Regions from separate parts of the Ancylobacter mangrovi genome, predicted to be linked through region 3. Evidence: riboswitches for the same ligand, from Rfam matches in the RefSeq annotation. Region 3 holds a riboswitch; each other region holds the start of a gene.
What was found. A riboswitch is a leader RNA that binds a small molecule or an ion and turns the genes downstream of it on or off. The one in region 3 is predicted to bind cobalamin.

Region 1: another riboswitch for cobalamin. It lies ahead of cobW (cobalamin biosynthesis protein CobW); the one in region 3 lies ahead of metE (5-methyltetrahydropteroyltriglutamate--homocysteine S-methyltransferase).
Region 2: another riboswitch for cobalamin. It lies ahead of NVS83_RS18475 (CbtB domain-containing protein); the one in region 3 lies ahead of metE (5-methyltetrahydropteroyltriglutamate--homocysteine S-methyltransferase).
Region 4: another riboswitch for cobalamin. It lies ahead of NVS83_RS02205 (energy-coupling factor ABC transporter permease); the one in region 3 lies ahead of metE (5-methyltetrahydropteroyltriglutamate--homocysteine S-methyltransferase).

The regions. Positions count from the first base shown of each region.
Region 1 is NZ_JANTHY010000007.1:278,697-285,675, forward strand. Features, by position in the region: gene NVS83_RS18450 (precorrin-8X methylmutase) at 1-461, opposite strand, end outside; gene cobG (precorrin-3B synthase) at 462-1,760, opposite strand; gene cobN (cobaltochelatase subunit CobN) at 1,757-5,038, opposite strand; gene cobW (cobalamin biosynthesis protein CobW) at 5,078-6,157, opposite strand; cobalamin riboswitch at 6,277-6,492, opposite strand; gene NVS83_RS18470 (serine hydrolase domain-containing protein) at 6,513-6,979, opposite strand, start outside.
Region 2 is NZ_JANTHY010000007.1:285,699-292,677, reverse strand. Features, by position in the region: gene recQ (DNA helicase RecQ) at 1-839, opposite strand, end outside; gene cbiB (adenosylcobinamide-phosphate synthase CbiB) at 963-1,943, shown strand; gene NVS83_RS18500 (cobyric acid synthase) at 1,948-3,390, opposite strand; gene NVS83_RS18495 (NINE protein) at 3,434-3,658, opposite strand; gene cobO (cob(I)yrinic acid a,c-diamide adenosyltransferase) at 3,758-4,387, opposite strand; gene cobU (bifunctional adenosylcobinamide kinase/adenosylcobinamide-phosphate guanylyltransferase) at 4,384-4,890, opposite strand; gene NVS83_RS18480 (CbtA family protein) at 4,887-5,663, opposite strand; gene NVS83_RS18475 (CbtB domain-containing protein) at 5,677-5,862, opposite strand; cobalamin riboswitch at 5,896-6,122, opposite strand; gene NVS83_RS18470 (serine hydrolase domain-containing protein) at 6,258-6,979, shown strand, end outside.
Region 3 is NZ_JANTHY010000010.1:45,471-52,449, reverse strand. Features, by position in the region: gene NVS83_RS20280 (ribonucleoside-diphosphate reductase subunit alpha) at 1-614, shown strand, start outside; gene NVS83_RS20275 (ribonucleotide-diphosphate reductase subunit beta) at 638-1,759, shown strand; gene NVS83_RS20270 (hypothetical protein) at 1,775-2,284, shown strand; gene NVS83_RS20265 (acyl-CoA thioesterase) at 2,256-3,020, opposite strand; gene metE (5-methyltetrahydropteroyltriglutamate--homocysteine S-methyltransferase) at 3,017-5,377, opposite strand; cobalamin riboswitch at 5,487-5,705, opposite strand; gene NVS83_RS20255 (hypothetical protein) at 5,763-6,407, opposite strand; gene NVS83_RS20250 (CbtA family protein) at 6,416-6,979, opposite strand, start outside.
Region 4 is NZ_JANTHY010000001.1:474,260-481,238, reverse strand. Features, by position in the region: gene lhpI (cis-3-hydroxy-L-proline dehydratase) at 1-919, shown strand, start outside; gene NVS83_RS02205 (energy-coupling factor ABC transporter permease) at 993-1,670, opposite strand; cobalamin riboswitch at 1,707-1,941, opposite strand; gene cydX (cytochrome bd-I oxidase subunit CydX) at 2,001-2,141, opposite strand; gene cydB (cytochrome d ubiquinol oxidase subunit II) at 2,156-3,313, opposite strand; gene NVS83_RS02190 (cytochrome ubiquinol oxidase subunit I) at 3,319-4,896, opposite strand; gene cydC (thiol reductant ABC exporter subunit CydC) at 4,960-6,636, opposite strand; gene cydD (thiol reductant ABC exporter subunit CydD) at 6,720-6,979, opposite strand, start outside.

The sequences.
Region 1 (6,979 bases), on a different contig from region 3:
GCGCCCGCGTCCAGCATCTCCAGCAGCCGGTAGAGCGCGGTCGGCGCATTGCCGATGGCGACCACCGCCCCCTCCATCCTCTCGCGCCACAGCTCCATCGCCGCGGCCGAGCGGGTGGTGCCGAGCCTCGAAGCCAGCTCCGGCACGGCGGGGTCGCGCAGCGTGCACACCACTTCGTTGCCCGCCGGCAGCCGCGCCCGGGTGACGCCGTGCGCCACCATTTCGGCATCGCACAGGATCGGCGCGCCGGCCTCAAGCGCGGCGCGGCCGGCCCGGACCAGACCGGGCGCGAAATCGATGGCGAAGGCGGCTTCCACCAGCCCGCAGGCATGGATCATCCGCACCGCGACGTCGGCCTCCTCGGGCGAGAAGCGGCCGAGATCGGCCTCCTCCCGGATGATGGCGAAGGAGCGCTCGTAGATCGCATTGCCGTCGCGCACATAATCGAACGGGTTCGACACTCAGGCCGGGTCCTTCTTCAAGAATTCATCTTCCATGACGTCCCGCGCCAGCAGCTCGCGCAGCTCCGCGCCGAGCCGGGCGACCGGCACGATCCGCGCAGGAGCCTCGCGCGGCGTGCCTTCGACCACGATCCCGGCCCCCGCGTCCAGCCCCACGATGGTGAGTGCTGCCGGGGCGGGATGCGCGCAGCCCTTGGCGCAGCCCGAGACATGCAGTTCGCCGCCCACTCCGCCGCCCATGCCGCCGGCCGCGAGCAGCGGCGCGAGCGCGGTGGCGAGCGCGCGCGTCTCGATGCGGGCGGAGGCGCAGGCCGGCGCACCGGGACAGGCCGCGACCCGGCGCAAAGGATCGGAGGGATCGACGATGAAGCCAAGCGCCGCGGCTTCGCGCGCCAGAAGCTCCGCCGCCGCGCGCGCCAGCCCGACGGCGAGCAGTGCCCGTCCGGCCGCCGGCTCGACATGGCGCGCGCCCGCCTTGCGCACGGCGTCAGCGAGCCGCTCCAGCGCCCCGGCCGTCGCCTGCCCGAAGGGCGGCGCGATCCCGCACGCGAAGCTCCCGTCGTTGAGCGCGTGCAGCCCGACCGGCTCGGCCGGCGCGCGGTGCGGCTCCGGCACGGCGTCGAGGCCGAATTCCGCGCGCAGGCACGCCATGCCCTCCTGCCGCACCATCCGGTCCATCCGTGCGGTCGCGCCGTGCCCGGCGAGCCGCGCGAGAAGACCGACCGTCACCTCCGCCGCCCGCTCCAGCGCCACCTCGCCGGCAGTGAGGCCGGCGAGACGGACGAGGACGCGGCCGCTGCCGCCGGCGGTGAGCGCGATGTCGGCCTTCAGCGCGCCGGGATGGAGCGTCCCGCCGCCATCGACCACCACCGAAACCTTGGGCGCGAGGCGCGGCACCAGCCTGGCTGCGCCTTCAGAAATCGCCTGCGCGAGCGGGCGCGGATCGAACGCTTCGGCCGGGTCGAGCCCGGCCAGCGCGCCGGTCTCCACCGGAAAGCCGCCGACCGGCACGATGCCGAGCGCATCGACCCCGGCCGGCAGGCGCGCCGCGCTTTCGGCCGTCAGCCCGCGCAGTTGCAGCTTGCCGCGCGCGGTCACCTCGACGATTCCGTTGCCGCATTCGCGCGCCAGCCGCGCCAGCCCGGCGAGCTGGTCCGACGTCAGCGGCACGGCCGGCTGCAGCCGCGCCAGCAAGCCGTCGCCGGTCGGCATCGGCTCGGGCAGGCTCGGGCAGGCGCCGCGCCGCATCGCCGTCGTCTCGGCGCTCATTTCCATCGCTCTGGCGGGCGCTACGCTCATTCGGCCGCCTCCCCGACGAGGGCGGCGAGGCCGGCGCCGACATCGTTGCGGCGCGGATGCCAGAGGCCCTTTTCCCGTGCCCGGTCGAAGCGCCCGGCGACAAAGCGTGCCGCCTCGGGCGAGGCCTCGATCAGGAAGCCGCGCACCCGCTCGTCGACCACATAGGCCTCGTGCAGAAGGTCGATCAGATGGCCCGGCACTGCCCGCGTCGCCTCGGCGAAGCCGACCAGCCGGTCGACCGTCTCGGCGATCTCCGACGCCCCGCGCGGGCCGTGGCGCAGCAGCCCGTCGATGTAGCGCGGGCTCGCCCGTCCGCGCACGATCCGCGCGATGGCCTCGGCGAGCGGGCGCGCCTTCGGCCGCGCGGGATCGGCGGTGTCGAGCACCACGAGGTCGGGCAGGCGGCCGAGCCTTTCCGCCGCCGCCGCGAAGCCGCCGATGAAGGCGAGGTCGGCATCGCCCTCGAGCAGGTCGCGGCCGGGATCGTCGGCGCCGTGCACGAGCAGGTCCGCCTCCGCCACCCGCGCCTCGAAGGCGTCGCCGGCGAGCCGCGCCGTACCCTCCGCCCCGCCATAGGCATGCGAGGCGCTGGCGAGATAGGTCTCGCCGAGCGCCGCCCGGTCGACCTCGCCGCGGGCGAGGCCGGCGCCATAGGCACCCGGCGCGGTGCCGAAGATGCGCACCGCCGCCGCGTCGTCGCCGCTTCTCGCCGCCGCCTTGATAGCCGCCTTCAGCGGATTCTCGTCGCCCGTCTCCTCGCGCCGCGCCACCGCCTGCAGCGCGGCGTCGAGCAGCGCGATCTGCGCCGGGAACAGGTCGCGGAACAGGCCGGAAATGCGGAACGTCACGTCGACCCGTGGGCGCCCCAGCACAGCCGTCGGCAGCACCTCGATGCCGGTCACGCGCCCGGTCGCCGGGTCCCATGTCGGGCGCGCGCCGATCAGCGCCAGCCCCTGCGCGATCTCCTCGCCCCCGGTGCGCAGGCTCGCGCTGCCCCACAGGTCCAGCACCAGCGCGCGCGGCCAGTCGCCATGGGCCTGCGCATAGGCGCGCAGCACCTCCTCGGCGGCGAGCGTGCCGAGATCCATCGCGGTGGGCGTGGGCAGGGCGCGCGGGTCGGTGGCGTAGAGGTTGCGCCCGGTCGGCATCACGTCGGTGCGCCCGCGCCCCGGCGCGCCGGCCGGCCCGGCCGCGACCCGCCGCCCGTCGAGCGCCGCCATCAGCCCCGCGCGCTCGGCCTCCCCGCACGCTCCCCGGCCATAGACGTGGAACCCGTCCTTGAGCCGCATCTCCTTGATATCGCACAGGAACGCATCGATCTGCTTCAGCGCCTCGTCCGGCGCCAACTCCGTCGTCAGCCCGGCATCGCGGGCGAAGCCGGTGCGGCCGGCCTCCTCGACGATCAGCCGCGCAAGCCGCTGGCGCCGGCGCGGGTCGAGCCCGTCGGCCTCGGCATATTCATCGACCAGCCGCTCCAGCTCGCGCGCCTCGCCCGCCAGCCCCGCTTCCAGCGTCGGCGGCGGCAGATGGCCGAGCGTGAGCGCGGCGATGCGCCGCTTGGCCTGCGCCGCCTCGCCGGGATTGGAAACGATGAAGGGGTAGACCACCGGCAGCGCGCCCAGCACCAGCTCGGGGAAGCAGCCGGCGGTGAGCGCGACATGCTTGCCCGGCAGCCATTCCAGCGTGCCGTGCGCGCCCATATGCACCAGCGCGTCCGCCTCGCGCTGCAGCCACAGCCCGAAGGCGAGCAGCGCGTGGCGCGGCGGCAGCGCCGGGTCGTGATACTGCGCGCGCCGCTCCTCTTGCGAGCCGCGGTCGGGCGCGATGGCGACGATGAGGTTGCCGAAGGCGCGGGCGCGGAAGCGGAAGGCGCCGTCGACCAGCCCCGGATCATCCTCCGGGGCGCGCCAGGCGGCCTCGATGGCGGCCATCGCCTCGGCCGGGAGCGCGGCCGTCAGCCGGCGATACTCGGCGAGCGACAGGGAGGCTTCGCCCCTGTTCAGCAATTCCAGTAGCGCGCGCTCGTCCGGCGTCGGGTCCTCGACCGCGTAGCCGGCCGCGCGGCAGTCCTCCAGCAGCGCGAGGATGCTCGCAGGCACGTCGAGCCCGACCGCCCAGCCGGTCCGGCCCGGCACGCCGGCATAGTCCGGCATCAGCGCCGCCACCCGCCGCGCCGCGGGCGCCAGCCCCTGCAACCGCACCAGCGCCGCCACCCGCGCCGCCACCTGCCCGACGCGATCCGGCTCGGCCCGGTTCGCCAGCGCGGTGAAGCCCGGCACGGCACCGGCCTCTTCCGACGCCTTGAAGGAAAGCGCCCCGGCCAGCACCCGGCCGTCGATCTCCGGCAGCACGACATGCATGGCGAGGTCGGAGGCGGTGAGCCCGCGCGCGCCCTCCGCCCACGCCTCGCGCCGCGTGGTCGCGACCACCGCCTGCAGCACCGGCACGCCCGGCGCGTCGAGCACGCTCGTCTCCCCAGGATCGGCGGCGGCGAAGGCGGTGAGCGTCACGATGACGGCGGGCTCCATCCCCGCCAGCGCCGACGCCAGAAAGGCCGCCGAGGCCGGCTCGCGCAGGCTGGCGACGAAGAGCGGCTTCGGTGCCAGCCTGCGCGCGGCGAGCGCGGCGCAAAGCGCGTCGACCGGCACGGTATCGCCGGCGAGCCACATGGAGCGGTAGAAGATCACGGGAACGGCCGGCCCCTGCCCGGCCTCCCCGCCCCATTCATACGTGCCGGCCATCGGCACCGGCACGGGGGGCATATCGTGCCCTGCGGGATCATCCCCGGCATGCCGGCCGAGCCGGCGCAGCAGGGCGCGCATATTATCCGGCCCGCCGGCACGGAAATAGGAAAGCAGCGCGGCGAGATCCTCGGCTGGCAGGGTCGAGGCCCCGGCGAGGCGCGGATCGTCGCGGTCCTCGCCCGGCAGCACGGCGAGCGCGATGCCGCGCGTGCGCGCCTCGCTCGCCAGCCGCTCCACCCCGTAGCGCCACCAGTCGAGCCCGCCCAGCAGGCGGACCACGATCACGCGCGCATGCACGGCCACCTTGTCGATCCACAGATCGACTGACATCGGATGGCGCAGGTCGCGCAGGCTGGCGAGCCGCAGGCTGGGCAGGCGATCGCCCGCCGCAAGAGCAGCCTCCTGCGCCCGCGCCAGCGCGCCGAGATCGCTGTCGGTGAAGGACAGCACCACCACCTCCCCCGGCGTCTGGCCGAGGTCGACCGGCTCGACAAGATCGTCGAGGCTGGTCGAGGTGGTGGTGAGGATGTGCATCGCTCGGCTCCCGGCCCGGCGCGTCGTTCGGGCGTCGCGTCAGGCCGGAACCGAGACGCCGCTGCGGGCGCCGGCGCCGGAAAGGATCGCCTCCACCTTCGCCCGGTCGAGGCCCTTCAGCCCGATCGCGACCAGCCGCCCGGTGCGCGGGCCCGCGCCCCAGGGACGGTCGAACTGGTGGCTGACGCGCGGGCCGACCGCCTGCACCAGCAGCCGCATCGGCTTGCCGGCGACGGGCAGGAAGCCCTTCACCCGCAGCACGTCCGCCTCTTCCGCCGCCCGCGCCACCCGCGCAGCGAAGGCCGCCGGATCTTCGATCTCGGGCACCTCGACGACGAAGCTGTCGAAGTCGTCATGGTCGTGCTCGGCCTCGTCGTCGTGATGGGTGCGCCGGTTCTCGATGTCGTCCTCGGTGCCCACGCCAAGGCCCATCAGCACCGCCGGGTCGATCCGCCCCTGCGCCACGCTCACCACGCTGACGCCCTTCGGCAGCTCGGCGTCGAGCGCGGCCCGCGCCCGGACCTGGCCCTCGGCGTCGACGAGGTCGGCCTTGGTCATGATGACGAGGTCGGCGCAGGCGATCTGGTCGTCGAACACCTCCTCGATCGGGTCGTCATGGTCGAGCTGGACGTCGCCGGCGCGCTGCTCGGCGAGCGCGTCGTGGTCGTGCGCCACCCGGCCGGAGGCGAGCGCGTCGCCGTCCACCACCGCGACCACGCCGTCCACCGTCACCCGGCTCCGGATCGCAGGCCAGTGGAAGGCCTGCACCAGCGGCTTGGGCAGGGCGAGGCCGGAGGTCTCGATCAGGATGTGGTCGACCTTCGGGCTGCGGGCGAGAATGGCGTCGAGCGCGGGCACGAAGTCATCCGCCACGGTGCAGCAGATGCAGCCATTGGCGAGCTCGACCACGTTCTCCTCCGGGCAGGTCTCGATGCCGCAGCCCTTCAGGATCTCGCCGTCTATGCCGACGTCGCCGAATTCGTTGACGATCACGGCGAGCCGCTTTCCGCGCACGTTTTCAAGGATATGCCGGATCAGCGTGGTCTTCCCCGAGCCGAGGAAGCCGGTGACGATGGTGCACGGCACCCGCGAAAGGTTGGTCGGGTCGGTCTGGCTCATGCGGCGTCTCCAGCGGGCCGGTCGGGTCACGGGATGCGCCGGCCGCGGAGATTTCCGCGCGAAGCCGCCGGGAATGGGTGCCCGTCGGCTCTGCCTGAACGCCGGGCACCCCGCCGGCGATCACGACCGAACCGATGGCAGGTCTCCTGGCTCGCGGGTCGCCGCCTCGTCGCCGCCTTCCCGGGAACATCCCAGTGGCATCCGGCACGGGCTCGCCGCTCACAGTTGCGGGGGCAGCCGCGGAATTGGGACGCGCCGTTTCCGGTTGGCGTCCCGCACCGCATTCCCTCTTCGTCCCTCCCCGGGGGGAGGAAACCGTCGGTCGCCTTCACTTAAGGAGCCCGCGCGGCGAATGTCAACGCGGGGCGGACGGCCGCTCCCCGCCCTCGCGGACGGCCGGCAGCACGACCTTCTCGAGCACCGCGCGCGAGAACGCGCCCTGATCCGGGTCCCGGTAGAGCCCGGCGGTGCTGACCACCACGAGGTCGAGCGCGGGGACGATGAAGATGCGCTGGCCGCCAAGACCGATCGCGGCAATCCAGCTCACCTCCCCGCCCGCATGCGGCGAGGCGCCGATCCACCACTGGTAGCCGTAGCGCATCGGCCGCCAGCCCTCGAAGCGCGGCGCGGTCGATTCGGTGATCCAGTCCTGGGAGACGACGCGCCGCCCCTTCCAGACGCCGCCGTCGAGCACGAGCTGCCCGATCTTGGCCATGTCGCGCGCAGTGAGCCTCAGCCCGCTGGCGGCGGCGGCATCGCCATTGCTCATCGCCACCCATTCGAACATGTCGATGCCCAGCGGCTCGAACAGCGCTTCGCGCG
Region 2 (6,979 bases), on a different contig from region 3:
GCCTCCGGGCTCATGCCGGCATGGTAGGGCAGGGCGCGGATGCCGAGGCCGGAGAGCCGCGACGCGGTCTCCTCCACCTTCTTGCGCGAGATGCGGTAGATGATGCCGGAGACGTTCGGGCGCGCCTTCACGAAGCTCTCGATCTGCCGCACCGGGTCCTTCTTGTCCTCGACGCCGATGAAGATGTTCGGCCGGTCGAAGCCGGAGACGAACACCCGCGCCTGCCCGCCGAACAGGCGCTCCACGATGTCGTCGCGGGTGGCGCGGTCGGCGGTGGCGGTGAGCGCCACCAGCGCGATGTCGGGGAAGATCTCGCGCAGGCGGCCGAGGCCGAGATATTCGTTGCGGAAGGAATGGCCCCATTGCGAGATGCAGTGCGCCTCGTCCACCGCGATCAGGCCGAGCGGCAGGCGGGAGATGGCCGAGAGCATGCGCTCGGTCATCAGCCGCTCGGGTGCGAGGTAGAGCAGGCTGACCTCGCCCGCCGCCACCCGGCGCCAGATCGCGACATTGTCCTCGCGCGACTTGCCGGAATGGATCGCCTCGGCGGCGACGCCCTGCAGCTTCAGCGCGTTCACCTGGTCGTCCATCAGCGCGATGAGCGGGGAGATGACGAGCGAGAGCCCGCCATGCACCAGCGCGGGAAGCTGGTAGCACAGCGACTTGCCGGCGCCGGTCGGCATCACCGCCAGCGTCGGCACGCCGGCGAGCACCGAATCGACCACGTCCTGCTGGCCCGGCCGGAACCGGTCGAAGCCGAACACCTCGGCGAGGCGGCTGCGCTTCAGCGCCTCGATCTCGGGCGGCAGCACGGCGGCGGTGGGCGAAACCATGTTCATCAGGCGGACGTCGTGCTCCGGCTCGTGTCGCGGCCCTTGCCCTCGCGCGGCGGCGCGGAAATGGTGTCGGACGCCGTTCCAACGGATTCGGCGCGCCCGATCCTTCCGACAGAATCACCCGCGATGGCCCTCGACCTTACTCTCGGTTTAACCCTGCTGGCGCTGCTGTGCGAGGCCGCCTTCGGCTATCCGCGCTTTCTGTTCGATCGCATCGGCCATCCGGTGATGTGGATCGGCTGGCTTATCCACCTGCTCGACACCCATCTCAACAGCGAGGCCGACGCGCCGATGGAGCGCCGGCTCGACGGCGTGGCGACGCTCGCCGTGGTGCTGGCGGTGTGCATCGGCGCGGGCGTGGCGCTGCAGGCGCTCGCCCTCGCGCTGCCGGCCGGCTTCGTCATCGCCGCGCTGGCGGGCTCGACCCTGCTCGCCCAGCGCAGCCTTTACGAGCACGTGGCGCGGGTGGCGGACGGGCTGGAGCACGGCCTTGCCGAGGGGCGGGCGGCGGTGGCGCACATCGTCGGGCGCGATCCCGAGGCGCTGGACGAGGCGGGGGTGGCGCGGGCGGCGATCGAGAGCCTGGCGGAGAACTTCTCCGACGGCATCGTCGCGCCGGCGCTGTGGATGGCGGTGGGCGGCATCGCCGGCGCGGTCGCCTACAAGGGCGTGAACACGGCCGACAGCATGATCGGCCACCGCACCCGCCGCTATGCCGAGTTCGGCTGGGCCTCGGCCCGGTTCGACGACCTGCTCAACCTCCCAGCGGCGCGGCTCGCCGGGGTGCTGGTCGGGATCGGGGCGGTGTTCGTGCCGGGCGCCTCGCCGCTGCGGGCATGGCGGGCGATGTGGCGCGATGCCGGCGAGCACCGCTCGCCCAATGCCGGCTGGCCGGAGGCGGCCTTCGCCGGCGCGCTGGGGCTCGCTCTCGCCGGGCCGCGCCAGTATGGCGGGCAGATGAGCGACGACGGCATCATGGGCGCGGGCGGCCGGCGCGATTGCACCGCGCAGGACATACGCCGGGCGCTCAGGCTCTATCGCGCGGCGGATGTGGCGACGATCGCGCTGGCGGCGATCGGCTGGCTGGCGGCGGTGCTGGCGATGTGAGGCCTCAGCCGCGCGCCAGCTCCAGCAGCCGGTCGAGATCGACATGGGCGGCGAGGTGGGCGGCGAGGGCGTCGAGCGTCTCCTCCACGCCGTCCTCGTAGCGAAGTCCGCTCGGGGCGGCGCCGAGACGCGCGAGCCAGGCGGTGCGCTGGGCATCGCCGGCGAACAGGCCGTGCGCATAGGTGCCCATGACGCGCCCGTCGGCCGAGACCGCGCCTTCCGGGCCTTCGCCGTCGATCAGCGCGAAGGGGCGCGCGCGGCCGGCGCCCTCGGTCACGCCCATATGCATCTCGTAGCCGCTGAAGGCCACGCCCTCCGCTGTGCCGGTGACGGCGACGAGGCGCTTCTCGCCCGAGAGCACGGTGTCGACCTCGATCAGGCCGAGGCCGGGGACCGTGCCGGGCGGGCCCTCGATGCCGTCCGGGTCGGACAAGGTGCGCCCGAGCATCTGGTAGCCGCCGCACAGGCCGAGCACCCGCCCGCCGCGCCGCACATGGGCGGCGATGTCGATGTCCCAGCCATTGGCGCGCAGCGCGGTGAGGTCCGGGATGGTCGATTTCGAGCCGGGCAGGATGACGAGGTCGGCATCGCCCGGCAGCGCCTCGCCCGGGCGCACGCGCACCACCTCGACCCCGGGCTCGGCGTCGAGCGGGTCGATGTCGTCGAAATTGGCGATGCGCGGCAGCAGCGGCACCGCTATGCGCAGTTTCGCTCCCGGCTTGGCGGGCGGCGCGGCGTCGAGGGCCAGCGCGTCCTCGGCCGGCAGGCGGCGGGCCTCGGGAAAGAAGGGGACGAGGCCGAGTGCCGCCCAGCCGGTGCGGGTGGCGATCTCTTCCATGCCGCGCGCGAACAGCGCCGGGTCGCCACGGAAGCGGTTGACGAGGAAGCCGCGGATCATCGCCGCGTCCTCCTCCGCCAGCACCGCCCGCGTGCCGACGAGGCTGGCGATGACGCCGCCGCGATCAATATCGCCGATCAGCACGACGGGCACGTTGGCGGCACGGGCGAAGCCCATATTGGCGATGTCGTTGGCGCGCAGATTGATCTCGGAGGCCGAGCCCGCGCCCTCCACCAGCACGAGGTCGGCCTCGGCGGCGAGGCGCTCGTAACTCTCCATCACGGCGGCGAGGAGAGAGGGCTTGAGGCGCTGGTAATCGGCCGCCTTCGCATTGCCGCGGGCGCGGCCCTGCACCACGACCTGCGCGCCGATGTCGCTCTGCGGCTTCAGCAGCACCGGATTCATGTGGACGGAGGGGGCGATCCGCGCGGCACGGGCCTGCAGCGCCTGAGCGCGGCCGATCTCGCCGCCGTCGGCAGTGACGGCGGCGTTGTTCGACATGTTCTGCGGCTTGAAGGGGCGGACCTTGAGCCCGCGATTGGAAAAGGCGCGGGCTAGGCCGGCAACGATCAGCGACTTGCCGACATCCGAGCCGGTACCCTGGAACATGAGGGCGCGTGCCCTCATGGCACGCCCGCGCCGCGCGGGCCGGTCAGGCCCGGCGCGATTCCAGATAGTCCACGCGGCGCTCGAGATTGGCCTCGCGCACCATGCCCGGGATCAGGAACAGGTCGACGAGCTGGCCTATGCCCAGCAGGCCGACGGTCAGCAGCCACAGCGCGCCGGTCCAGTAGCGGCCGGCATAGAAGCGGTGGATGCCGCACACACCGATCAGGCCGAAGAACCAGAACAGATAGGCGATGGGGGTGGAGCGCATCGGCGCGGAACTCCCTGAAGCCGCGCCGCGACAGCCGGCGCCTTTCCTCACATAAGGATGCCTCAGCGGAATTTCGAGGTCGCGCGGCGCGGAAGGCCATCAGAATTCGATGCCCTTCTGCGCCTTCACCCCGGCCTTGAAGTGATGCTTGACCAGCGTCATCTCGGTGACGAGGTCGGCCGCCTCGATCAGCGCCGGCTTCGCGTTGCGGCCGGTGACGACGACGTGCAGCCCCTCACGGCGGGCTTCGAGCGTCGCGATCACCTCGTCGAGGGGGAGGTAGTCGTAGCGCAGCGCGATGTTGAGTTCGTCGAGGATGAGGAGGCCGATGCTCTCGTCGGCCATCAACTCGCACGCCTTCTCCCACGCGCGGCGGGCGGCGGCGGTGTCGCGGGCGAGGTCCTGCGTTTCCCAGGTGAAGCCCTCGCCCATGGTGTGCCATTCAACACGCGCGCCGAAGGCCGCGAGCGCGTCGCGCTCGGCCGAGTGCCAGGCGCCCTTGATGAACTGGACGACGCCGACCCGCGTGCCCGCCTGTCCCTCCGGCTGGCCCAGCGTGCGCAGGGCGAGGCCGAAGGCGGCGGTCGACTTGCCCTTGCCGGCGCCGGTGTGGACGATCAGCAGGCCCTTTTCCTGCGTCTTCGAGGCGACCTCGGCGTCCTGCACCGCCTTGCGCTTTTCCATCTTCGCGCGGTGGCGGGCGGCCTCTTCGGCGGGGATGTCGCTCATCCTTTGACCCTCATGGGAAGCCCGGCGACCATGAAGATCACCCGGTCGGCCTTCTCGGCAACCATCTGGTTGAGCCGGCCCTGCGCGTCGCGGAAGCGCCGGGCGAGCGCGTTGTCCGGCACGATGCCGAGCCCGACCTCGTTGGAGACCACGACCAGCGGCGCCTCGCACGCGCCGAGCGCGGCGGCGAGCGCGGCGCTCTCGGCCGCGACGTCGGCCCCGGCCAGCATGCGGTTGGTGAGCCAGAGCGTCAGGCAGTCGACCAGCGCCGGGCGATCCGCCGACAGGCCGGCAAGGGCGGCGGCGAGGTTGTGCGGCGCGTCGAGCGTGTGCCAGTCCGCCGGGCGGCGGGAGCGGTGGAGCGCGATGCGCTCCGCCATCTCCGCGTCATGGGCCTCGGCGGTGGCGATGTAGGTCCAGGGCGGGGCGAGGCGCTCGACCAGTTCCTCGGCGTGCCGGCTCTTGCCCGAGCGGGCGCCGCCGAGGACGAAGGTGAGGCTCACGCCGGCCGGGCCGCGAGCGGCGCGGAGGCCTGCGCGGCGAAGCGCGGGCGCAGATAGCCGCAGAGCCCGCCGAGCAGCGCCCAGAACACGAAGCTCGCGACCGTGCTCGCCACCACGAAGCTGTGGTGCAGCGCTTCGGGGATCGGCGTCTCGTAGCTCGGCGGCTGCGGCGCGCCGATGGCGTGTGGCACCACGATCACCGCCACGCCGAGGGCGGCGAGCAGCGGCGAGCGGCCGAACACCAGCAGGCCGAGCCCGGTCGCGGTGGCGGCGGCGGTGCCGATCCACCAGAGCTGGCGCGCCATGAGGTCGGCGGCCGGCATGGCGGGAAGCTCCGGCGGAAGGCCGATTTCGGGGGCGATGGTGAACACCGCGAAGCCGGCGAAGCCCCACAATATCCCCTGCCGCCAGTCCTTCAACCCGCCGGCGAGCTCGCTCGCCGCCAGCAGCAGCAGCGCGAAGCCGAAGCCGGTGAGCGCCATGAACACGAAGGTGAGGCCGTTGCGCTCGAAGCCGTTGGCCGGCTCCCAGCCCTCGTCGTCGTGCACGTGCGCGGCGACCGCGGTGGTGGCGGCTGTTTCCCCGGCGCCGGCCTCGTGCGCGGTGGCGGCATCGTGGGAGTGGGCGGCCGGCACGGCGTCGCCGGCTTCCTCGTATACCTCGGCCTTGAGGATGAGGGGCGCGGTGCCGACCATATGGATGCCGGCAACCACTACTCCAGTACCTATGCCGGCGAGAGCGGCAGTGAACAGCAAAGTCCTGAACAGCGACATGTCGAACGCTTCCTCAGTGGCAGGGGAAGGCGTTGGCGTGGCGCACGTCGTGCGAGGCGTTGTGGACGGCGCTGATATGGGAGAAGCCCACGCCGCCGATCACGAACACGCCGAGCAGCGCGACGAAGGTGAGCTGGACGGCGCGCGAGGCGGTCGATTCGTGGGAGGCAGCCGCGACGGGGCTGTGGGAGGTCTTCATGCCAGTCTCCTTTGGCCCTCCACCCGAGGGCCGGTTCGGGTTCTGTCGCCGGCCGGTCTCCTGGCTCGCGGGTCTTGGCCCTTTCCTCCGCCTTCCCGGGACGAATCCCAGTGACTTGCGCCAATGGCCAGTGGAGGGGGCTCACCGCTTACAGTTGCGGGGGCAGCCGCGGAATCGGCGGAAGGCTTTCGCTCTCCACCCCACCGCGTTCCCGTCTTGCGTCCCGTGTCACCACGGGAACCGACGACAGGGCAACTATAGGCGTCAGCGTCGCGACTGCAATCGCCATGTGCGGCATTCGGCGCCGCCGCGGCATCTTGCGGCACCGTGGTAGGGTCTCTCATGGCTTCGCTGCGGCGCGCTGCCAGCATGGCCGCGCGCGGGGAGGAGAGCGCATGGCCGGGTGGTCCGCATGGTCGGGACGAGGCGCTCCGGCGCGCCTGCCGATGCTCGTCGCCATCCTCGCCGTGGTCCTTTCCATCGCCATGTCCGGGGCGCCCGCGCGCTCGGCGCCGCTGCCCTGCGGGGCGCCGCCGGCCGCCGGCGAGGGCTGGGAGGTCGCCGCCCCGGCCTCGGTCGGGCTCGATCCCGCCCTTCTGTGCACGATCGGCGCGCGGCTGGAGAACCCGGACCGGCCGAACGTGCATGCGCTGCTGGTGATCCGCCATGGCAGGCTGGTCTACGAGGCCTACGCCTCCGGGCGCGACGAGCGGTGGGGCGAGGACATCGGCCTCGTCGACCACGATGCCGGGCGCCTGCACGATCTGCGTTCGGTGACCAAGAGCGTGGTGTCGCTTCTTTTCGGCATCGCGCGCGACCGCGGAATGCTCGGCAGGCTCGACGCGCCGATCCTCGATTTCTTCCCCGCCGAGACCGGAAACGCCGCGCCGGAGGTCCGTGCCGTCACGCTGCGCGACCTGCTGACCATGACGCCGGGCTTCACCTGGAACGAAGGCGGGCCGTGGTGGAGCCCGGCCAATGACGAGCGGCTGATGTACGAGGCCGCCGACCCCTATGCCTATGTGCTGTCGCGGCCGATGAGCGCACGGCCCGGCACGCGCTGGGAATATAGCGGCGGCGCCACGACGCTGCTCGGCGGCGCTCTGGAGCGGGCGAG
Region 3 (6,979 bases):
AGTCCACCGGCATGCGCAATTCCAACACCATGGCCATCGCCCCGACCGCGACCATCTCCAACATCTGCGGCGTGTCGCAGTCGATCGAGCCGGCCTACCAGAACCTCTTCGTCAAATCGAACATGTCCGGCGACTTCACCGTTGTGAACGCCGCACTCGTGCGCGACCTCAAGGCCCGCGGCCTGTGGGACGAGGTGATGGTCTCCGACCTCAAATATTACGACGGCAGCGTCGGCCAGATCGACCGCATCCCGGACGACCTCAAGGCGCTCTATGCCACCGCCTTCGAGATCGACGCGTCCTGGCTGATCGAGGCGGCGGCGCGGCGGCAGAAATGGATCGACCAGTCGCAGTCGCTCAACCTCTACGTAGCCAACCCCTCGGGTAGGAAGCTCGACGAGACCTACCGGCTGGCCTGGAAGCGCGGCTTGAAGACGACCTATTACCTGCGCTCGCGCTCGGCCACCCATGTCGAGAAATCGACGCTGAAGGGTACGGACGGCAAGCTGAACGCCGTATCTGCCGTGGTCACGGCAGCGCCGATTTCCGTGCCCGAGAGCGCCTTCGGCAAAGCCTGCGCCATCGACGATCCCACCTGCGAAGCCTGCCAGTGAGCAGAGAAGAAGGAGACATGCACATGCTCGACTGGTCCGAAACCAAGCCCTCTCCCGCCCCGATCCACCCCGCCTTCGGCCCGCCGGCCGGAGACGCCACCGGCCTCGGGGCCATCGAGCGCGGCGCCGCCCGCGTCACGGTCGACGAGAAGCGGATGATCAACGCCCGCGCCGACGTGAACCAGCTTCTCCCGCTCAAGTACAAATGGGCGTGGGAGAAGTACCTGTCCGGCTGCAACAATCACTGGATGCCGACCGAGGTCTCCATGCAGGCCGACATCGCGCTGTGGAAGTCGCGCGACGGCCTGACCGAGGACGAACGGCGCATGCTCAAGCGCAATCTCGGCTTCTTCGCCGCCTCGGAGAGTCTGGTCGCCAACAACATCGTGCTGGCGATCTACCGCCATCTCACCAATCCCGAATGCCGGCAGTACCTGCTCCGGCAGGCCTTCGAGGAGGCGGTGCACACCCACACCTTCCAGTACATCGTCGAAAGCCTCGGCCTCGACGAGGGCGAATTGTTCAACATGTACCGCGAAGTGCCCTCGATCACCGACAAGGCGGCCTGGGCGCTCAGGCACACGCAGAGCCTCGACGACCCGGCGTTCCACACCGGCACGCCAGAGACTGACCAGGCGTTCCTCCGCGACCTCGTCGCCTTCTACGTCGTGTTCGAGGGGATGTGGTTCTACACCGGCTTCGCGCAGATCCTCTCGCTCGGCCGGCGCAACAAGATGGTCGGCATCGCCGAGCAGTACCAGTACATCCTGCGCGACGAGAGCATCCACCTGAACTTCGGCATCGACGTGATCAACCAGATCAAGATCGAAAACCCGCATCTGTGGACGCACGCCTTCCAGGACGAGGTGCGCGCCATGCTGAAGGACGCCGCCGAGCTGGAAGCGGCCTATGGGGGGGACACCATGCCCCGCGGCTTCCTCGGGCTGAACGCGGCGCTGTGCGAGCAGTACATGCACTTCATCGCCAACCGCCGCTGCGCCCAGCTCGGGCTCGCCCCGGTGTTCGCGGAAGCGGACAACCCGTTCCCGTGGATGAGCGAGGCGATGGATCTCAAGAAGGAGAAGAACTTCTTCGAGACCCGCGTCATCGAGTATCAGAACGGCGGTGCGCTGGCCTGGGACTGAGGCAGGTGCGCGACGATGAAGGTGGCACGGAGCCCGGGTCGCGATCCTATCGAGCTGAGTACCAGCCCTGACCGGTTGATCCTGACGTTCCGCTTGACCAAAAGCCTGACGCTCGGCTCGCAGCAGCGTGCGAATCAGATCAGCTCGCGCGCCGCTGCCATGCTTAAGCGCGGCCGCCCGTTGACTTTGGTTGCCGACAGCGACGGCATCGTGGGTCACTTTGAGGTCGATAAGGCCGAAGCCGTGCGGAAGATCACCGCGCGCTTGCGGACCTATGCGACCACTCTGGCAACCGCTCCGCTGCATCCGAAGATCGTCGAGGAGGCACTTGGCATCACCGCGCTTGAGCGGTCCCGCTGGACAAAGGATGGCCGGCTCCCGCGGACGGGAGCCGGTTCGTTCGGCCTGGGAAAGCGCGCGATCTTCTTTCCCCTCTATCCGATCGACATGGTGAGGAAGCTTATCGAGCGGCCGGACATCATCGAGGTCTGGCGCCTCAGCGATCGGCAGGAGGGTCGATCGTGACCGGTCGGTGGTCGGCGCCGACGGCAACCATCACGAACTCGCCCGCACCGCATTCATGCCGCTCGCCGGTCGCGAGGTTCTCCGACCAGAGGTGCGTTGCGATGGTCATCGAGCTCCGACCGACCTCGACCAGTCGCGCCTCGATCTCGGCTACCTCGCCCGGCCGAAGCTGGCGGGTGAACGCGACGTACCGCGAGGCCGCCATGACAACGGCACGGTGCGCGCGGCGGGTCGCCTCCACGAAGGCGGCCTTGGCCATCGTGGAAAGCGCGCTGCCGCCATAGAGGCTGCCATAGTGGCTGGTCTGCTCCGGCATGACGAGATCGGCCATGCGCAGCACACCCGGTTCCTCCGGCGTATGGTCCGGCGGCGGTGGCATGGCGGCGGGAGTGACGACCGACACCATGTTGAAGACGCCGCTCGTGCAGCGCCGCCGCTCGCCGGAGAGCGCCTCGGCAACGAGCTCGACCTCGATACCGAGCGAGCGGCGCCCGACACGCACGACGCGCCCCGTCAGCTCGATGATCTCGCCGAGCTTCGCTGGCGCGACGAAGTCGATCCGCTCGCAGGAGGCGGTGACGAAATCGGCGCGCGCGTGCCGGGCCGCCGCGATGAAGGCGACTCGGTCCATATGCGCCAGCCCCGCGCCGCCGAACAGCGTGCCGTGATGGTTGGTGGCGCCCGGGAAGACGATGTCGATGAGACGGGTCGTTCCCGGGATGCTGGCCTGGCTCATTCGGCAGCCTCAGCGAGATCACTGCGCAGCCGCCTCGCTGCGGCCACCATGTTGACCAGCGCCGGGCGCACCTCTTCCCATTGCCTCGTCTTCAGGCCGCAATCAGGATTGACCCAGAGCTGCTCCGGCGCGAGGCGCTGCGTCGCCTTCGCCAGCAGGTCGATCATCTCCTCGACGCTTGGCACACGCGGCGAGTGGATGTCGTAGACACCGGGGCCGATCTCGTTGGGATATTTGTAGGTCTTGAAGGCGTCGAGCAGTTCCATCTTCGAGCGCGAGGTCTCGATGGAGATGACGTCGGCGTCCATGGCCCCGATGGCGTCGATGATGTCGTTGAACTCCGAGTAGCACATATGGGTGTGAATCTGCGTCGCGTCCGCAACGCCCGAGGCACACAGCCGGAAACTCGACACCGCCCAGTCGAGATAGGTCGTCCATTCAGCCTTGCGCAGCGGCAGTCCCTCGCGCAGCGCCGCCTCGTCGATCTGGATCATCGCCGCGCCAGCGGCCTCCAGGTCCGCCACCTCATCGCGTATGGCCAGCGCAATCTGCCGGCAGGCGAGGCTGCGGGGCACATCGTCGCGCACGAAGGACCAATTGAGGATGGTGACCGGGCCGGTGATCATGCCCTTCATCGGCTTTTGCGTGACCGACTGGGCGTAGCGCCACCAGTCGACCGTCATCGGCTTCGGTCGCGCCACGTCGCCGAACAGGATCGGCGGACGGACATAGCGCGAGCCATAGCTCTGCACCCAGCCATACCTGGTGAAGGCGAAGCCCGAGAGCTGCTCGCCGAAATACTGCACCATGTCATTGCGCTCGAATTCGCCATGGACGAGCACGTCGAGACCGATCTCCTCCTGCCAGTGGATCGTGCGGGTGGTCTCCTCCTTTACGAACGCCTCGTAGGCGGCGTCGCTCAGTTCGCCCTTGGCATGCGCGGCGCGGGCCTTGCGCACGTCCGTGGTCTGCGGAAACGAGCCGATGGTCGTCGTCGGCAACGCCGGCAATCCGAGCTTTTCATGCTGAGCGGCGCGCCGCACCTCGAATGGGCTCTGCCGTCGCACCATGTCCGGCGTCACCGCACCGAGCCGCATGGCGACATCCGGGCGATGCACCTTGGCCGAGGCGCCGCGCGCGTCCGCTGCCGCGCCGGAGACCATCAACTTGCCCATCACCACCTCGCGTCCGCCGGCCAGCGCCGTGGCGAGGATGGAGAGCTCGTCCATCTTCTGCACCGCGAAGGCGAGCCAGCTCTTCACGTCCGGATCGAGGCCGGTCTCCAGTTCGAGGTCGATCGGCACATGCAGCAGCGAGCAGGACGGCGCGATCTCGACATGGTCGGTGCCGCGCCGGCGTACCACCGGCTCCAGCGCGTCGAGCAGCTTCGGCAGGTTGGCGCGCCAGACATTGCGCCCGTCGATGACGCCGAGCGACAGCACGAGGCCTGCTCGTGCCCTCTCCGACACCTCGCGCAATTGGTTGGGTGCGCGGACGAGGTCGAGATGCAGCCCGGCGACCGGCAGCGTCAGCGCCGCGTCGAGATTGTCGCCGAGCCCGCCGAAATAGCTCGTCAGCATGAGCTTCAACTTCGGCAGCGCGTGGGCGAAGAAGCCATAAGTTTCCTTGAGCGCCGCATGCGTCGCCGCGTCGAGGTCGAGCACGAGGCAGGGCTCGTCCATCTGTATCCATTCCGCCCCGCTGGCGGAGAGCCGGCGCAGCACCTCGCCATAGACCGGCAGAAGGTTGCCGAGCAGCGAGAGCGGATCGAGCGACGGGTCCTTGGCCTTGCCAAGCTTGAGGAAGGTGACCGGGCCGAGCAGAACGGGGCGGGTCTGGTAGCCTAGCGCCTTCGCCTCGCGATATTCGTCGACCGGCTTGGTGGAGGCGAGCGCGAAGCGCTGCCCGGCGGCGAATTCCGGCACCATGTAGTGGTAATTGGTGTCGAACCACTTGGTCATCTCCAGCGCCGGCACGCCTTGGCTGTGGCCATGGCCATGCGCACAAGCGTCCGGCTCGCCGCCTTGGCTGCCGCGCGCCATGGCGAAATAGGTGTCGAGCGGCACCGGCCCGCCGGTCCAGCCATAGGCTTGCGGGATCGCTCCGACCATCACCACGGTGTCGAGCACGTGGTCGTAGAGCGAGAAGTCGTTCGACGGGATGTTGGTGACGCCGAGCGCCTTCTGCCGCGCCCAGTTGGCGGCGCGCAGCCGCGCGGCCGTGTCGAGCAGCGCGCTCGCGTCGGTCTTGCCGGACCAATAGGCTTCGAGCGCGGCTTTCAGCTCACGGCGCGGACCAATCCGCGGCGTGCCGAGGGTGGAAACCGGCACCGTGCCGGAAGAGTGAGGGAAGTTCATCGGCTAACCCCATTGCGAATGGGGGCAAAGGCCGAGCGGACGCATAAGCGCATGCGGGCGGCGACAGCCGGCGGACGCGCGAACGCACCACCGGGACACCCCGCCCAGGGACGATTATGTTGCCGCGGCAGGTCTCCTGGCTCGCGGGTCACAGCTTCCGCCCGGCCTTCCCGAGGCTCTCGCCCCAGTGACGCTGAATGGACGTCGGCTCGCCGCTCACAGTTGCGGGGGCAGCTCCGGCATGACCTGTTCCTTTCGGAACATCGGCGCACCGAATTCCCTCTTAGCTCCGGCTCGGCGCCGGAGAACCACGACGGCTATACGATGGGAAGCCAGACAGAAAATGTCAATGATAATATAAAGACATCTTTATATTATTATGTTCTCATCCGCGCCGCCTCGGCCAGAGCAAGCCAACGCCTGAAGCCATAAGAATCCCAATGCCCCCGATCGTGACCATGCTCGCGAAATGAAGGGGCACGGCACTCCAATCAGGCTTGATGATCTCGCCGGTGCGGAAGCCTTCCTCGCTGTACTGGCACAGCTGAAAGAGAGCCCCGTTTCGTATCATCTCGATCTGCATCGTGCTCGTCAGCGCTTGTGCCGCAGCCTTGGCTCCCGGCAGCCCCTCCATGTGACCAAGCAGCGCGCGCAGCCCGGCAAGATAAGCATGGGCGCATTCATTGAACGGGCTCGCTTCGTCGTCGATGCTGCCTGGCACCATCAGCCAGAGACAGAAGGTCCGCTGCAGCTCAACGAAATTGTTCAGCCGCCAGAAGGTGGGATCGGTACGGATCGGAGAGCCTGCCAGATCGCGGATCGCACCCGCATAGCGGGCAACGACCGCCATCTCGCCATGGGTGAGGTTGGGGATCGGCAGGCCGGAAGCCTCTGAACCCGTACGCCGATGGTGGGCAGCGGCCGGCAGCGCGAGACACGCCAGCAGGGCGAGCGCGGCGCAGGCTACGACGAATGCCCGCGCCGCGGGGTGCGGATCGCGGGCACCTTCACGAAGGAACGTGGCGGCCAACACGGGCCCTAGCGACCTAGCGCGGCGGCCGGTCTCGTCCGGGAGGAGCCGGCCCCAGCACGCTCGGCAACGTAGCCGAACAGCAGGCCGAGCGTGGTCCACAGGATTGCCTGAATGCCCAGCGATGCGAGGCGGAACTGCCAGAGTAGCGTTGCCGAGAACTGCTCCGGCACTTCGTTGATGTCCGGCAGGGCGTAGTTTGCGATCACTGTCAGAACCACGAAGACGAGACAGGCGAGGATCGTCGCCTGCCAGCCGCCGTAGCGTTCCCACAGCCCGCGCGCCAGTAGGACCGCAGCCAACATGAAGGCGAGCGAGAATGCCAGCATGATGAAGTACAGCTCCGTGCGCGCGCGGATGGTTTCCGGCGAGCCGACCGAAGGCGGATTTGCCGGATATTTCAGGAATGGCACGGCGACGACGGCGATGAACGCCGCGAGCGCCAGCAGCGCCGCAGTCGCGCGCGGGCCAAGTGATCCGACCCGTCCCTGCACGAACGCGAACACCAGGGCGAACAGACCACCGATCGCGGCGCTGTAGACGACGATGCCGGTGAACAGGCCGAGGCCGGC
Region 4 (6,979 bases), on a different contig from region 3:
GCTCGACGCGCCGCCCGCCCTCGGCGAGCAGATCGTCTGGGCCGAATCCAACGCCGTCGCCTATGCGAACAGCGTGCTCGGCGCGCGGACGATGAAATATCCCGACTATCTCGACATATGCGTCGCCATCACCGGCCGGGCGCCGCTGGCGGGCTGCCATCTCGACGCCGGAAGGCGCCCCGCCGTGGCGATCGAGGTGGCGCCTATTTCGGCGCCCAACGATGCCTTCTTCGCGCTGCTCGGCCATCATCTGGGCGAAATGTCGCCGGAGGCGATCCCGCTTGTGCTCGGGCTGGAGGACGCGGCGATGACGGACGACGACCTCAAGGCCTTCGCCGCCGCCTTCGCCACCACCTCGGGCGCGCCGATGTTCCACATCGCCGGCATCACACCCGAAGCGCGGGAAATCGCCGCCGCGCACGCGCTGGCGGAAACGCTGCCGAGGCTCTCGGTCTCGCGCGCAGACCTTGCCGAAAGCTGGCGGCGCATCAATGGCGAGGAGGGTGCGGGCGAGGAGGGCGCGGCCCGCATCGACCTCGTCGCGCTCGGCAACCCGCATTTTTCCTTCACCGAGATCGAACGCCTCGCGGCCCTATGCGCCGGCCGGCGGAAAGCGGCTGATGTTGCGCTCGTCGTCACCTGCGGACGGGACGTTTTTGCCCGCGCGCAGGCGGCGGGGCTGACGGCGGCGCTTGAGCGCTTCGGCGTCTCCTTCGTCAACGACACCTGCTGGTGCATGATCGGCGAGCCGGTCATCCCGCCTGCGGCTCGCGCCATCCTCACCAGCTCGGGCAAATACGCCCATTACGGCCCCGGCCTTTCCGGGCGCCGCGTGATGCTGGGAAGCCTCACCCAATGCGTGGAGGCGGCCTCTACCGGGATATTCGACACCGCTCTGCCCGGCTGGCTGGCGGGCTGAGTCCGCGCGCATGAAAAAGCCCGGGAGGCCGCAAGGCTCCCGGGCTCGAACCGCACCGCAGATGGGCCGGCCGTCAGGCCGGGTCGTAGAGCCGGCGCTCGAGCAGCGCGCTACCCTTCAGACCGTTGAGCGCCTTGGCGCCGGCGAGCACGGCGAGGTCGACCAGCGGCTCGATGATGATCACCAGCATATAGGCGCCGCCGAAGGAGGCAATCGAGGCCGCGTTGGCGAGCGTGAAACCCTGGCCGTAGAAGGCCCAGAACGCCACCCAGACGACAATGCCCGCCTGGTAGGTGGTGGAGAGCGCCAGCGCCTGCCGGTACTTCAGCTCCACATAGGGCGTGCCCGGCGCGATGATGCGATGCGCGAGCCCGGTCAGCGCGAACAGCGGCACCAGCAGCGTAGTGACGTTCATGCCGTATTGCGGCAGGTCGAACGGGGCGAAGAACAGCCCCTGGATCAGCAGGCCGAGCGCGAGGCCGATCGCGGCCGGCGCAAGACCGAAGATCAGGAACAGCGTCGAGCCGAGGATGAGGTGCACCTCGGACACGCCGACCGGATAATGCGGCAGAATCTCGAAGAACGAGAATACGAGCGCGGTAGTCGCCGCGCTGCGCACCAGCAGCGAGCCCAGGCCGCGCTCGCGCACCGCCTCATAGGCGGTCTTGAGCGCATAGGTGCCCGCGCCGGCGGCGGTCACGTAGCTGAGCCAGATCTTTCCTTCGGCGACGAGGCCGGGTTCGATATGCATGGGATGCTCCTTTGCCGCCTCTCCCGGCGGCGTGAGGGTGGACGCTCATGCATGGCCGGTCTCCTGACTCGCGGGTCACGGCTGCCTTCCGCCTTCCCGGAGCCATCCTCGCGGATGGCATCCAGTGGCATCGTGGAAGGCCGCTCGCCGCTCACAGTCGCGGGGGCGGTCGGGGCTGGGGCGATCGGCCTTGCGGCGCTCTCGCCCTTCCCCGTTCCCGTTTCATCCGGGCGAGTCACCCCGCCCGGACACCATGCACGCCCTCAGCACGCACCCAAGGGCACGGGCCTGTCAAGCAGGGCCGACGCCGCGAGAGGTGCGGCGGCGACGTCAGTGCCGGCCGCGCACCGGCACCGGCGCGGGCTGCGCCTTGGTGCGGGCGACGTCGTCCATCAGCTCGTACCACATGGCGTTGAGCACCGCGAAGGCGGCGGCCAGCGGCAGGCCGAGCAGCCAGGCGAAGTACCACATGATCGGTCTCCTTCTCAGTAGGCGTGGCTGTTGTCGCGCTGGATCTCGGCCGTATCGACCTTGCCCCACAGCACCCGGTAGACCCAGGTGGTGTAGGCGATGATGATCGGCATGAAGATCACGGTGCAGACCAGCATGATGAACAGGGTGAGATGGCTCGACGAGGCGTCCCACACGGTGAGGCTGGAGCGCGGGTCGACTGTCGAGGGCAGGATGAAGGGGAACATCGACACCCCCACCGTCGAGATGATGCCGAAGATCGACACCGTGCTCGCCAGCAGCGCTGTGAACTCGGCCCGGGTGCGCAGCAGGATCAGGCTCGCCAGCGCGCCGAGGATGCCGAGCGCAGGCCCCGCCATCATCCAGGGATGGGCAGCGTAGTTGGCGAACCATGCGCCCGGCGCGATCTCCACCGTCTTGGCCAGCGGGTTGGACGGGCCGTCGGGGACGAGCGCGCTGGTGATGCGGTAGCCGTCGACGCCGAAATAGAGCCAAAGCCCGCCGAGCACGAACAGCACCAGCGTCGCCAGCGCCGCGTAGCTGCCGATGGCCCGCGCGCGACGGTCGACATTGCCCTGCGTCTTCAGCGCCAGCCAGCCGGCACCGTGCATCACCACCATCGCCACCGAGAGCAGGCCGCACAGCAGGCCGTAGGGGTTCAGCAGCTCGAACAGCGTGGTGCCGTCATAGAAGATGCGCAGGTCGCCGTTCAGGTGGAAGGGCACGCCCTGCAGCACGTTGCCGACCGCGACCCCCATCACCAGCGCCGGCACCAGCCCGCCGACGAACAGCGCCCAGTCCCACGCCGTGCGCCACATCGAGCCCTCGCGCTTCGAGCGGTACTTGAAGCCGACCGGGCGCAGGATGAGCGCGAACAGGATCGCGAACATGGCGAGGTAGAAGCCGGAGAAGGACACCGCGTAGAGCGGCGGCCAGGCGGCGAAGATCGCGCCGCCGCCGAGGATCAGCCACACCTGGTTGCCTTCCCAGGTCGGGCCGATGGCGTTGATGACGACGCGCCGTTCGAGGTCGGTCTGCGCGACGAAGGGCAACAGGATGTCGGTGCCGAGGTCGAAGCCGTCCATGACGGCGAAGCCGATCAGCAGCACGCCGAGCAGCAGCCACCAGATGACGCGCAGGACGTCGTAGTCGATGAGCGTGTGGAGGATCATGGTTCCTACTCCGCGGCGACGAGGTGAGCGGGGATGAGTTCGGCGTCAGGCTCGTCGTCCGGCTCCGGTCCCTGTCGGATGGCGCGCACCATCAGCGTCATCTCGATGATGATCAGCACGGTGTAGATCAGCGCGAAGCCGACGATCGTGGTGAGCACGGTCGCCGCGCCGAGGCTCGACACCGCGGCGGCGGTGGGCAGCACGCCCTCGATGATCCAGGGCTGGCGGCCGAATTCCGCCACCACCCAGCCGAGCTCGACGGCGACCCAGGGCAGCGGGATTGCGATCACCGCCACCCACAGCAGCGGCCGGTAGCGGTCCAGCATCCGCCGCGCCGACAGGAAGAAGAACACCGAGGTCAGCGCGATGAAGGACAGGCCGAGGCCGACCATGATGCGGAACGACCAGAACAGGGTCGGCACGCTCGGCACCGTGTCCCAGGCCGCCTGCGCGATCTGCTCGGGCGTCGCGGCGCGCGGATCGTCGACGTAGCGCTTGAGCAGCAGCGCGTAGCCGAGGTCGGTGCCGTGGTCCTCGAAGGCCTGGCGCACATCCGGCGGGATGGCGGCGTCCGAGCCGGCGGCGCGGATCTTCTGCAGCGCATCGAAGGCGATCACCCCGCTCTTGATCCGGTCCTGCGCATGGCCGACGAGCTCGTTGATGCCCGGCACCACCGTGTCGAGCGAGCGGGTGGCGATCAGGCCCAGCACCCAGGGAACGCGCACCGCGAAATGGGTCTCGCGGTCGGTCTGGCTCGGCAGGCCGAACAGGGTGAAGGCGGCCGGCGCTGGCTCGGTCTCCCACATCGCCTCCATGGCGGCGAGCTTCATCTTCTGATGCTCGGTGGTGAGGTAGCCGCTCTCGTCGCCCAGCACGACGACCGACAGCGAGGCGGCTAGGCCGAACGAGGCGGCGACCGTCATCGAGCGCTTGGCGATCTCGATGTGCCGGCCCTTCAGCAGGTACCAGGCGGCGACGCCGAGCACGAAGACCGAGGCCGTGACGTAGCCGGCCGAGACCGTGTGCACGAACTTCGCCTGCGCCACCGGGTTTGTGACCACCTCGAAGAAGTCGGTGATCTCCATGCGCATGGTCTGCGGGTTGAAGGCCGCGCCGGTCGGGTTCTGCATCCAGCCGTTCGCGACCAGGATCCACAGCGCCGACAGGTTCGAGCCCAGCGCCACCGCCCAGGTGGTGACGAGGTGCCCGACCTTGGAAAGCTTGTCCCAGCCGAAGAAGAACAGGCCGACGAAGGTCGCCTCCAGGAAGAAGGCCATCAGCCCTTCGATCGCCAGCGGGGCGCCGAAGATGTCGCCGACATAGTGGCTGTAGTAGCTCCAGTTCATGCCGAACTGGAACTCCATGACGATGCCGGTGGCGACGCCGAGCACGAAGTTGATGCCGAACAGCGTGCCCCAGAACTTGGTCATCTGGCGCCAGATCCGCCGCCCGGTCATGACGTAGACCGTCTCCATGATGGCGAGGAGCACGGAGAGCCCCAGCGTGAGCGGCACGAACAGGAAGTGGTAGAGCGCCGTCATTGCGAATTGCAGGCGCGAAAGGTCGACAACATCGAGTGTCATGGTCGGTTCCGGTTGCGTCCGGTCTCCTTTTGACGCGCCGCCGGGGCGACGCCGGGGGTCGTCTCAGTCAGGTCGCAGCGCCTCGAGCGCCGCTGCGAAGCCGGGATCGCCGCGCCGGCTGGTGCCGGTCACGCGACCTTCGGCAATCACGATCAGGCGGTCGGCGATTTCCGCCTCGCGCCGCAGATGGGTGGCGAGGACGAGGCTGCGCGGGCCCGCCGCCTGCGCCAGCTTTGCCAGCACATCGCGCGCGGTCGCCCCGTCGAGCCCTTCGGTCGGCTCGTCGAGCAGCCACAGCGGCGCGGGGGCGAGCACCAGCCGGGCGAGCGCCAGCCGGCGCGCCTGCCCGCCGGAAAGGCCGAGGCCGCCTTCGCCGAGCCGGGTGTCGAGCCCGCCGGGAAGGCTGGCCACGACCGCGCCGAGCCCGGCCGCCTCCAGCGCCGCCAGCAGGCGTTCATCGTCAGCCTCGGGATCGGCGATCAACAGGTTGCCGCGCAGCGTGTCGCGGAAGAGTTCGGTGCGTTGGGTGAGCAGCACGGACGGCAGGGCAGCGACCTCGCCGCGCGCGGGCCGGATCTCGCCGGCGATGGCGGCGAGCAGGGTCGACTTGCCCGCCCCGCTCATGCCGACCAGTGCGATGCGCTCGCCCAGGGCGATGGCGAGGTCGATATCCGTGAGCGCCGGCAGCGGCGCGCCCTCGCGCCGGACCTCGACATCCCGCAGCCGCACCGCCTCGCCCGCGCCGGGCGTCGCCCGGGGAATGGCGGGAGGCGCGGCGGCGGGCGCAAGGCGCGGGGCGACGCGGCGGGCGGCGATCAGCGCACGCTCCAGCTCCACCACCCCGCGACGCAGCGCAGCGAAGGGATCGAAGGCGGCGAGCGCCAGCAGCAGCACCAGAGCGGCGGCCGGCGCGTCGATCGTGCCGGCCCCGTTCAGCGCCGCCACCGCCAGCAGCGCCAGCGCCAGCAGCAGCGTGCCGGCCATCGCGAAGCCGGCGGAGATGCGGGTCTCGACCCGGTTGAGCGCGTCGTCCGCCTCGGCGAGGCGCCGGTCGGCGGCGGCGAGCCCCTCGCGGGCAGCGGCGAGACGGCCGGTCATGATGAGTTCGGTCTGCCCGGCGACGAGGTCGACCGCGCGGGCGCGCAGCACCTCCAGCGCATGGGCGCGGCGCCGTGACGGCCGCCGCGCGGCCCGCAGCGCGATGAGCGGAACGAGCGAGCCGACGCCGAGCACGATAAACGCGAAGGCGAGCGCGAGGCGGGCGTCGAAGAGGCCGATCAGGAACGCCACGCCGAGCGTCGTCGCCAGCGCCGCGATGACGGGGACCAGCACCCGCAGATAGAGCGAATCCAGCGCGTCGATGTCGAGCGTCAGGCGGAACAGCAGGCGGGCCGGCCGGTCGGCGAGCCGCCCCGCCGCCTCGGGCGCGGCCCAGCCGCGGAACAGCCGTTCGCGCAGCCCGGCCAGCACGGCGAGCGCCGCGTCATGCGTCACCAGCCGCTCGCCATAGCGCGCCGCGGTGCGGGTCAGCGCGGCGAGCCGGATGCCGGCGGAGGGGGCGAACACGTCGAAGGCGAGCGCCGCCGTCACCGACATGCCTGCGATCGCGGTCGCGGTGATGAACCAGCCCGAGAGCGCCAGCAGGCACGCCCCGGCGAGCAGCGTCAGCGCCGCCAGCGCCGCACCGGCGAAGAAGGCGCCCCGCCGCTCGGCGAGGAACAGGCGCAGGATCGCGCCCATCGCCCTGAGGTCGCGCGCAAGGCCGCCGCGCGGCTCCGCATGACGGGAGGGGCCGATATGGGGGGTGACGTGCGGGCCGGTGCTCATGCGTCCTGCTCCTGCACGTCCTGCTGTTGTGCAGCGTGGTCGAGGCGGATGACGCGGTCCATGCGCGCCGCCAGCGCAGGATCATGGGTGGCGACGATCAGCGTGCGCCCCTGCGCCAGCTCGATCAGCGCGTCGCCGACCTCGCGCGCGGTGCCGCTGTCGAGATGCGCGGTCGGCTCGTCTGCCAGCACGAGGCGGGCCTGCGGCGTCGCGGCAAGCCGCGCCAGAGCGAGGCGCAGCGCCTCCCCCCCGGACA